DNA from 2 places in the Pseudoclavibacter chungangensis genome. Region 2 is predicted to be linked to the other one. Evidence: riboswitches for the same ligand, from Rfam matches in the RefSeq annotation. Region 2 holds a riboswitch; the other holds the start of a gene.
The links. A riboswitch is a leader RNA that binds a small molecule or an ion and turns the genes downstream of it on or off. The one in region 2 is predicted to bind thiamine pyrophosphate.

Region 1: another riboswitch for thiamine pyrophosphate. It lies ahead of HNR16_RS10560 (ECF transporter S component); the one in region 2 lies ahead of HNR16_RS04840 (LLM class flavin-dependent oxidoreductase).

The regions. Positions count from the first base shown of each region.
Region 1 covers NZ_JACCFV010000001.1:2,344,736-2,349,187, reverse strand. The annotation lists gene HNR16_RS10575 (DUF1540 domain-containing protein) at 1-136, shown strand, start outside; gene HNR16_RS18275 (ECF transporter S component) at 396-1,049, shown strand; partial or broken gene HNR16_RS10570 (LysR family transcriptional regulator) at 1,100-1,906, opposite strand; partial or broken gene HNR16_RS19120 (EamA family transporter) at 1,968-2,396, shown strand; partial or broken gene HNR16_RS19115 (EamA family transporter) at 2,425-2,826, shown strand; TPP riboswitch at 2,871-2,979, shown strand; gene HNR16_RS10560 (ECF transporter S component) at 3,030-3,674, shown strand; gene HNR16_RS10555 (ABC transporter ATP-binding protein) at 3,671-4,452, shown strand, end outside.
Region 2 covers NZ_JACCFV010000001.1:1,082,335-1,086,786, reverse strand. The annotation lists gene HNR16_RS04855 (response regulator transcription factor) at 1-526, shown strand, start outside; gene HNR16_RS04850 (cupin domain-containing protein) at 585-974, shown strand; gene HNR16_RS04845 (class I SAM-dependent methyltransferase) at 971-1,771, shown strand; gene HNR16_RS04840 (LLM class flavin-dependent oxidoreductase) at 1,805-3,127, opposite strand; TPP riboswitch at 3,208-3,303, opposite strand; gene HNR16_RS04835 (3-oxoacyl-ACP reductase) at 3,892-4,452, opposite strand, start outside.

The DNA of each region.
Region 1 (4,452 bases), 1.3 Mb from region 2:
CAAGGTCGTCACCGCCGTCGGCGCCTGCCAGCGCACCGAGTGCGTGTTCAACAGCGCCGCCGTGTGCACCGCGGCCTCGGTGCGCATCGAGGGTGGTCACGGTCCGGCGCACTGCCAGACCTTCCAGGCCGCCTGACCCCGCGCACGACGACCGCGAACGCCCCGGACCTCGGTCCGGGGCGTTCGACGTTGGTGGCGCATTCCGGCGCTTCCCACGACGCTGCCATTCCCGTAGTGTGCTCGTCACCACGGGAGTCCGGTAGTCCGGGCTGAGAGGAAGGCACGAGCCTTCGACCGTCGAACCTGATCCGGATCATGCCGACGCAGGGAGGCAGGACCGGCGATGCGCATTCGCGCCTCGTCGCCCGTGTGATGCGTACGAGGAAGGACGCCACATGGACGACGAGAAGCGGGTCGATATCGAGGGGTCCGGGGCCGTCACGGCGCCACCGGTGCGAGGGGCCGGAACAGGCGTGTTGCGGTGGCGTGTCGTCGACATCGTCACGGCAGCGGTCATCGGCGTCGCGTGCGGCGTCCTGTTCGTCGTCTGGAACAGCGTGGGCTACGCGTGGATGCTCGCCGCGGACGCGCTCACGCCCGGGCTCGGCGGGACGTCGACCGGCATCTGGCTGCTCGGCGGCGTACTCGGCGGCCTCATCATCCGCAAGCCCGGCGCGGCATTCTTCGTCGAGGTGCTCGCGGCCACGGTCTCGATGCTCATGGGGAGCCAGTTCGCGATGGAGACGGTGTTCATCGGCGTCGCGCAGGGCCTCGGTGCCGAACTCGTCGCGATGTGCTTCCGCTACCGCGGTTCGGGCGCGCCGTTCGCGGTGCTGCTCGGCGTCGGGTCCGCGGTCGGCACCGTGACGTACGGGATCGTGCAGGGGAATCTCGCGAAGGGGCTCGCGTACAACCTGATCTACGTCTCGTGCACGCTCGCCTCCGGTGCCGTGCTGGCGGGTCTCGTCGGGTGGCTCCTCACCCGTGCGCTCGCACGCCCCGGTGTCCTGGCGCGCTTCGCGTCGGGACGTGAGATCGCCCCCGGCTGATCCGTCGGTGTGCGGCCCGAACTCGGCGCCCACGTAACCCGCAGCGCCTCGACGATCTCCTCGGCGAGGGCGCTCGGCACCCGCTCGCTCATCGTGCACACGAGCGTGACGGGCTCGGGCTCGGTGCGCAACGGCAGGGGCGCGAGCCCGCTCGCCGAGGCCGTGGGATCGGGCAGCGCGCTCACGCCGAGACCGCTGCGCACCGCCGAGAGCAGGCCCGTGAGATCGTGGCACTCGCGGACGATCCGGCCGGACCGGCCGGCGGACGATGCGAGGATCCGGCCGCGGACCGTGCACGTCCCTGCGAACACGACGAGGGGGAGCGGCCGGTCGTCGCCGTCGAAGGTGGCCGTCCGTGCCCCCACCCAGCGCAGGGCGACCCGGCCGATGCGCCTCGATCGGGATCCCAGATCCTCGAGCCCGATCGCGACGTCGGCCCGCCCCGCCGTCACGAGCGAACGCGCCTGATCCGAGCGATGGAACTCGAGCCGGACGCGACGATCGGGGGCCGAACGAGCGACGACGTCGCTCACGGCCGACAGCGCCGAATGCGTCGCGAACTGTGAGGCCGCGATCACGAGTTCCGCGTCGTCAGGGCCCGTGAGTCGATCGAGCGCCTCGTCGTGCACGGCGAGAATGCGCCGCGCCGCCTGGAGCAACGATTCACCGCGTGGCGTGAACATCACCGACCTGCCGTCCGGCTCGACGATGGGCCCGCCCACGATCGCCTCGAGCCGGCGCAGGTGGCCGCTCACCGTGGAGGTCGAGACGTGGAGCGAGGTGGCGGCCCGCCGGACGCCCGCGAACGCGGCGACGGCGACGAGGCTGCGCAGGGCGACGAGATCGAGATCCGGCATGTGCCGAGTGTGCGCCGGGTGACCGGGAATCCTCCGGAACGTTCGAGGATCCCGAACGGTCATGCGGTGCCGCGTGTGCTCGGCGCAGGCTCCGAGCATGTCCAGATCGACCCTCGCACTCGCCTCGCTCACCGTCCTGCTCTACGCGGCCAACTACCCCCTGGCCGCCCTCGCCCTCGGGGCGACAACCCCGTTCCTGCTGTTGACCATCCGATTCACCGCCTCCGCGGTCGCCCTCTGGGGCATCGTCCGGGCTCGCCGCAGCACCCTGCCGAGGGGCCGCGCACTCGCGTGGACGATCCTCGCGGGAGCCGGCGTCCAGGGGGCGCAGTTCCTGAGCGCCTACCGGGGCATGTCGCACGGGGTCTCACCGACCGTCACGGCGCTCGTGATCGCGATGAATCCCGTCCTCACCGCAGTGCTGCTCGGCGTCGTCACGCGGCGACGGGAGTCGCCCGCGGGAGTCGTCGCACTCGTGCTCGCGACCGCGTCCGTCCTGCTCGGCTGCCTCCCCCGCGGTGCTCGCCGACCCACGGATCGGGCCGGGGGTCATCGCGACGATCGTCGCGCTGCCCGGTCTCGCCGCCGGCTCCATCCTGCAGGCGCGTCGCGCGGCCGACGTCGATCCGGTCGTCTTCACGGCGATCGGTGTGACGGTCGCCGCCCCCGCCGCCGCGGCGGTCTCGTTCCTCGAACCACAACACCTGAGCGGCGGCGCGCCGGAGTTCGCGCTCATCGCACTCGTCACGGCCGTCGGGACGGTCGGGACGTTCGGTTACGCGGCCGTCGTGCGCCGTGCGGGTGCCCGGTTCGCGTCGATGCTCTTCGCCGTCATCCCCGGCACGGCGGCGGTGATCGGCGCGATCCTGACGGCCGCGCCGCTCGGGCCCGTCCAGCTCACGGCCCTCGGGATCGGCGCCGTGGCCTGTGCGGTCGAGCCGCTGCGGCGCGGTGCCGCTAGACTGCTGGGGAACACGGGAGTCCGGTGGTCCGGGCTGAGAGGAAGGCACGAGCCTTCGACCGTCGAACCTGATCCGGATCATGCCGGCGCAGGGAGACCTTCTCGGTGAGGCGCGAAGCGCCGCACCACCCGTGCACCTCCTCATCGAGAAAGGGCACGACCTTGTCGAACCGTTCACCCAAGACCACCGCGGACGCCGCTCGTCCGAGCACGACGACCGAGCGGCGCACGACGCGCTGGCGCGTCGTCGACATCATCACGGCCGCGGTCGTCGGTGTCGCATGTGGGCTCATCTTCGTCGCCTGGAACACGGTCGGCTACGCGTGGTTCCTCGCGGCGGACGCCGTGACCCCGGGCCTCGGCGGGACCGCAACCGGCATCTGGCTGCTCGGCGGCGTGCTCGGCGGGCTCATCATCCGCAAGCCCGGCGCGGCACTGTTCGTCGAGGTGCTCGCGGCCGTCGTCTCCATGCTCCTCGGCAGCCAGTGGTCGATCGAGACCGTCTACTCGGGGCTCGCACAGGGCATCGGCGCCGAACTCGTGTTCGCCGCCTTCGCATACCGTCGCTTCGGCCTGCCGGTCGCCGTGCTCGCGGGCGCCGGATCCGGGCTCGCCGCGATCGTCCTCGAACTGTTCCTGAGCGCCAACATCGCGAAGGGCCTCGGCTTCAACCTCGTCTACGCCTCCTGCACGATCGTCTCCGGTGCCGTGCTCGCGGGCGTCGTCGGGTGGCTCCTCGTCCGGGCGCTCGCCAGGACGGGCGCGCTCTCGCGGTTCGCGGCCGGACGAGACAGCGCGCGCGTATGAGCGGAGGCGTCGGCGTCGAGGCGCGCGGGTGGGGGTGGCGGCACGCGGGACGTCGCCGCGCCGCTCTCGCGGGACTCGACCTCGTCGTCGAGCCGGGCGAGCGGGTGCTCCTGCTCGGCCCGTCGGGTGCCGGCAAATCCACGTTCGTCCGCGCGCTCGCGGGCGTGCTCGGCGGTGAGGACGAGGGGGAGGAGACGGGCGAACTCCTCGTCGGCGGCCGTGACCCCGCGCGCGAACGCGTCGCCGCGGGCCTCGTGCTGCAGGATCCGCAGGCGAACACCATCTTCGGTCGGGTCGGCGACGACGTCGCGTTCGGTTGCGAGAACCTCGGCGTCGAGCGCGATGAGATCTGGCGCCGGGTCCGCGAGGCACTCGACGCCGTCGGGCTGCGGCTGCCGCTCGACCGCTCGACCGCGGCGCTCTCGGGCGGCGAGCGACAGCGGCTCGCGCTCGCGGGGGTGCTCGCGATGCGTCCCGGGCTGCTGCTGCTCGACGAACCGACCGCGAACCTCGACCCCGCGGGCGTCATCGAGGTGCGCGATGCCGTCGCCGAGGTCGTGCGCCGGACGGGCGCGACGCTCATCGTGATCGAGCACCGCGTCGACGCCTGGCTCGAACTCGTCGACCGGGCCGTCGTCCTCGAGGCCGGCGGCGGCGTGCGCGCCGACGCCGCCCCGGATCGGCTCATCGCCGAGCGCGGCGCCGAACTCGCGGCGGACGGTGCCTGGGTACCGGGCATCCCCGTCGTGTTCGAACGGTCGACGCCGAGCGACGGCGA
Region 2 (4,452 bases):
GGCCGACGGCCTCGGCGCCCTCGACGTGCTCCGATCCGTGGTCGTCGACGTCGCACTCGTCGACGCGCGCATGCCGGGACTCGACGGACCGGAGCTCATCGAGCGTCTGCGTGAGCCCCATCCGCGAGTGCCGTGCATCGTGCTCACGACGTTCGACGACGAGGAGCTGCTGCTCCGGGCGCTCGGCGCGGGCGCGAAGGGATACCTCCTGAAGGACGCATCACCGGGCGACATCGGCGACGCGGTCCGGCGCGTGCACGGGGGCGGGACGGTGCTCGGTTCGGTCCCCGCCGAACTCCTCGTCGCTCGAGTCCTCGCCTCACCCCGGGGCGGGCCGACGACAGCCCCTGATCTCACCGAGCGCGAGCGCGAGGTGCTCGACGCCCTGCTCGAGGGACTCTCCAACCGCGAGATCGCGCAGCGCCTGTTCCTCTCGACGGGCAGCGTGAAGAACGTCGTCACGAGCGTGCTGCGCAAGCACGGCGTGCGCGACCGGGCTCGCCTCATCGCGCACTACGCGCGCTGATCGGCGTCGCGTTGCCCAGGCAACGGCGCGACCCGACGCGCGCGCATAGATTCGGGGCATGACGAGCCCCGATGTGTCCCCCGTCGACCTCGCTGCACTCGGCACCGAGCTGCTCGACGCGGCACGCTCGGCCCCTGCACGACGGGCCGCCCGATCGGTTCACGCGGGCGAGCTGCTGCGACAGACGGTGCTCGCCCTGCTCGACGGGACGGCGCTCGGCGAGCACGAGAGCCCGCCGGAGGCGACGCTGCAGATGCTGCGCGGCCGGGTCGTGCTCGTCGGCGACGGACGGGAGTGGGACCTCGTGGCCGGCACGCTCATCGGCATCCCGCCGGAGCGGCACGCCGTGCGTGCGATCGAGGACAGCGTGTTCCTCCTCACGGTCCGGCACGAGGCGCCCGCGAGCGGGACGATCGCCGACACGACGCGAACGGGAGCGGAGCGATGACCGACGAGACGAGGGTGCCGTTCGAGGAACGCGCGGCGGCGAACACGCCGGGACACTGGCTCCTCGCGCGGCTCGGGAAGCGGGTCCTCCGCCCCGGCGGGCTCCGGCTCACGCGCCGCCTGCTCGCGCACGCCGACATCGCGGGGGCGGACGTCGTCGAGCTCGCGCCGGGGCTCGGCCGGACCGCGATCGACGTCATCGCCGCGCATCCGGGCTCGTACACGGGTGTGGAACGTGATCCGGACGCGGTGCGCCTGACGGCGCGCGCCGTCGGCGACGCGGGGCGCGTCGTCGAGGCCGATGCGGCCGAGACGGGGCTCCCGGCCGCAAGCGCGGATCTCGTGATCGGCGAGGCGATGCTCACGATGCAGTCCGAGCGCGGCAAGCACGCGATCGTCTCGGAGGCCGTTCGGCTGCTCCGGCCGGGCGGTCGCTACGCGATCCACGAGCTCGGCCTGCATCCGGACGACCTCGATCCGGACGTCACGAGCGCCCTCCAGCGGGACCTCGCCCGCACGATCAAGGTCAACGCCCGGCCGCTCACGGTCGCGGAGTGGCGCGCGCTGCTGGAAGGCGCCGGGCTCGTCGTCGAGTGGACGGGCAGCGAGCCGATGGCGCTCCTGCAGATGCGGCGGAACCTGGCCGACGAGGGGCTCGTCGGCACGCTGCGCATCCTCCGGAACGTGCTGCGCGACGCCGATGCACGGCGACGCGTGCTCGCGATGCGTCGCCTGTTCGCCGCGAACGAGGACCGGCTGCGCGGCGTCGCGCTCGGTGCGAGACGACCGGCACGCTGACGCGTCGGCGGGCGTTCCGCGCCCGACCGACCGTCAGCGCGGCGCGGGGAGCCCGAGCCGTTCGCGCAGCGTCGTCGCCCCGGCGTCCTCGGCGAGCGGGCGACGACCGCGTCGGCGCAGGATCGGGACGACGTGCTCGACGAACTCCTCGATGCCGCCGGGCAGGGTCGGCGGCATGAGATTGAATCCGTCCGCACCACCCGCGTCGACCCAGCGTTCGATCTCGTCCGCCACCTGCTCGGGCGTCCCGATGAAGGTCGCGTGTCCCCCGCCGGCCGCGAGGACGCCGAGGAGTTCACGGACCGTGGGGTTCCGGGTCGCCACGATCCTGAGCACGGTCGCGTAGCGTCCCTTCGGCCCCTCGAAGGACGAGAGCGGTGCGAGTTCGGGAACGGGCGCGTCGAGGTCCCACTCGCTCGTGTCCCGGCCGACGAAGAACGCCAGTTGGCGGAGGCTGTCCTCGACGGGCAGCAGCTCGTCGAGGGCACGACGCCGCTCGCGCGCCTCCCGCTCCGTCGACGCGACGTGCGTCACGAGTCCCGGCATCACGGCGATGCCGTCGGGGTCGCGGCCGAACGCGCTCGCTCGGCGACGGACGTCGTCGCGGAACTCCCGCGCCTGTTCGAGGTCCCACGCGACGGCGTAGATCCCTTCCGCGGAGCGGGCGGCGAGGTCTCGGCCCTGCTCCGACGCCCCCGCCTGGAACACGACGGGGTGTCCCTGCGGCGAGCTCGGGACGTTCAGCGGGCCGGCCACGTCGAACGCCTCGCCGTGATGGTCGATCGGACGCAGCGCGTGCGCGTCGACATACGAGCCGTGACGATCGGCGCGGATCGCGTCGCGCGGCCACGACCGCCACAGGCCGCGCAGCACCTCCACGAACTCCGCCGCCCGCGCATAGCGCTCCGCATGCGGTGGGAGCCGCTCCATGCCGTGGTTCCGCGCCTCGTCGTCGGTCATCGACGTGACGACGTTGATCCCGGCCCGACCGTGTGAGACGTGGTCGAGGCCGGCGAGCTGGCGGGCCGCGTGGAACGGATCCCAGAACGTGCTCGATACCGTCGTGATGAGTCCGATCCGTTCGGTCGCGGCCGCGATCGCCGCGAGGGTCGTGATCGGTTCGAGGAGCCAGAGCGGCCCCCGCGAGACCGCGCCGACGCCGAGCGCCTGGCCGTCGGCGAGGAAGAACGCGTCCAGGCCGCCCCGCTCGGCGGTGCGGGCAAGCTCCGTCCAGTAGCCGATGTCGCCGAGCCGTTCCACGCTCGAATCGGGCGCCCGCCAGGCCGCGGAATGGTGCCCGCAGCCGAATGCGAACAAGCCCAGTCGGATCGTGCGGCGTGCGTCGGTCGTCGTCATGGGCCGTGGTCCTCTCGGCGAGTGGCGAGGTCCGCCCGAGGTCTCGTCCGGCCGCGTGCGGCTCCGCCGCGACGGGTCCGACGACGATGCCCGGACATTCCCTTCGCCAGTACGAACTGGATCAGGTTCGACGGGTCTGTTCTCAGCCGTTCGCGACGGCACCCCGTGTCACTTCGGCCAGCATACGCACGCCCGGGCCGCCGCCGCACGGGCACATCCTCGCTCGGTGCGGCCAGGTGGTCTCAGGACGTCGCCGGGGTCCGGAGCGAGCTCGTCCCGTCGCGCCACATGGCGATCGGCAGGTCCGGCGTGTCGAAACCGGGCACCACACCGGTGCGCTCGAACCCGTGGCGCGCGTAGAGCCGGGCACTCCGCTCGGTCGACGCCTCGAGGTATGCCGCCGCCCGACCGACCGGCGCGTCGAGCCGTTCGGGTCGCGACTCGATGAGTGCCGAGCCGACACCCGTCCGCGGCCCTCGCCCGCGGTGCCGCCCACGGCCTCACCGATGACGGCGTCCGCATCGCATCGCATCGCATCGCATCGCATCGCATCGCATCGCATCGCATCGCATCGCATCGCATCGCATCGCATCGGCGAGCATCTCCGCAACGGCCTCGACATCCGTGTCGGTCGCGGCGTGACGGGATTCATGGCTCATCGTCGGGTCAAGTTCCGAGCTTCTCGAGCCCGTCGGCTGCACGCCCACTGAACCGTGGGCGTCCGCGACGCGGTCCGCACATCCGCCGATCGACACCCCGCGTCCTCAGTCGGCCACGAGCCCACCGTCCACGACGAGGTTCTGGCCCGTCACCGCGCGGGACCACGGTGACGCGAAGAAGAGGACGGCATCGGCGAACTCGGTCGGCGTCGTGACGCGGCGCAGCGGCGTGCTCGCCGCGATCGCATCGAACACGGCCGCGGGGGTCGCGGCGCTCGCGTCGGTCGTCCGCAGCAGCCCGCCGCTGACCATGTTGACCGTGATGCCGCGCGGCCCGAGATCCGATGCGAACGTGCGCGTGAGCGACAGGAGCGCCGCCTTGGCAGCGGTGTAGTCGTGATACGGCACGACGGGGTTCTGGAAGAGATTCGTGCCGATGTTGACGATCCGGCCGGACCCCGCCCGCTCGAAGCCGGACAGCGCCGACTGCACGGTGTTGAGGGCGCCCTCCACGGAGCCGGCGAACTGCGCGGCGAATGCACCGTAGGCGATCTCGTCGGCCTTCGCGCGGCCGTCCCCGTCGAACGAGAAGTCGACGAGCGCGTTGTTGATGACCGTCGTCACGGGACCGCCGAACGCGGATTCCCCCGCGGCGAACAGCGCCTC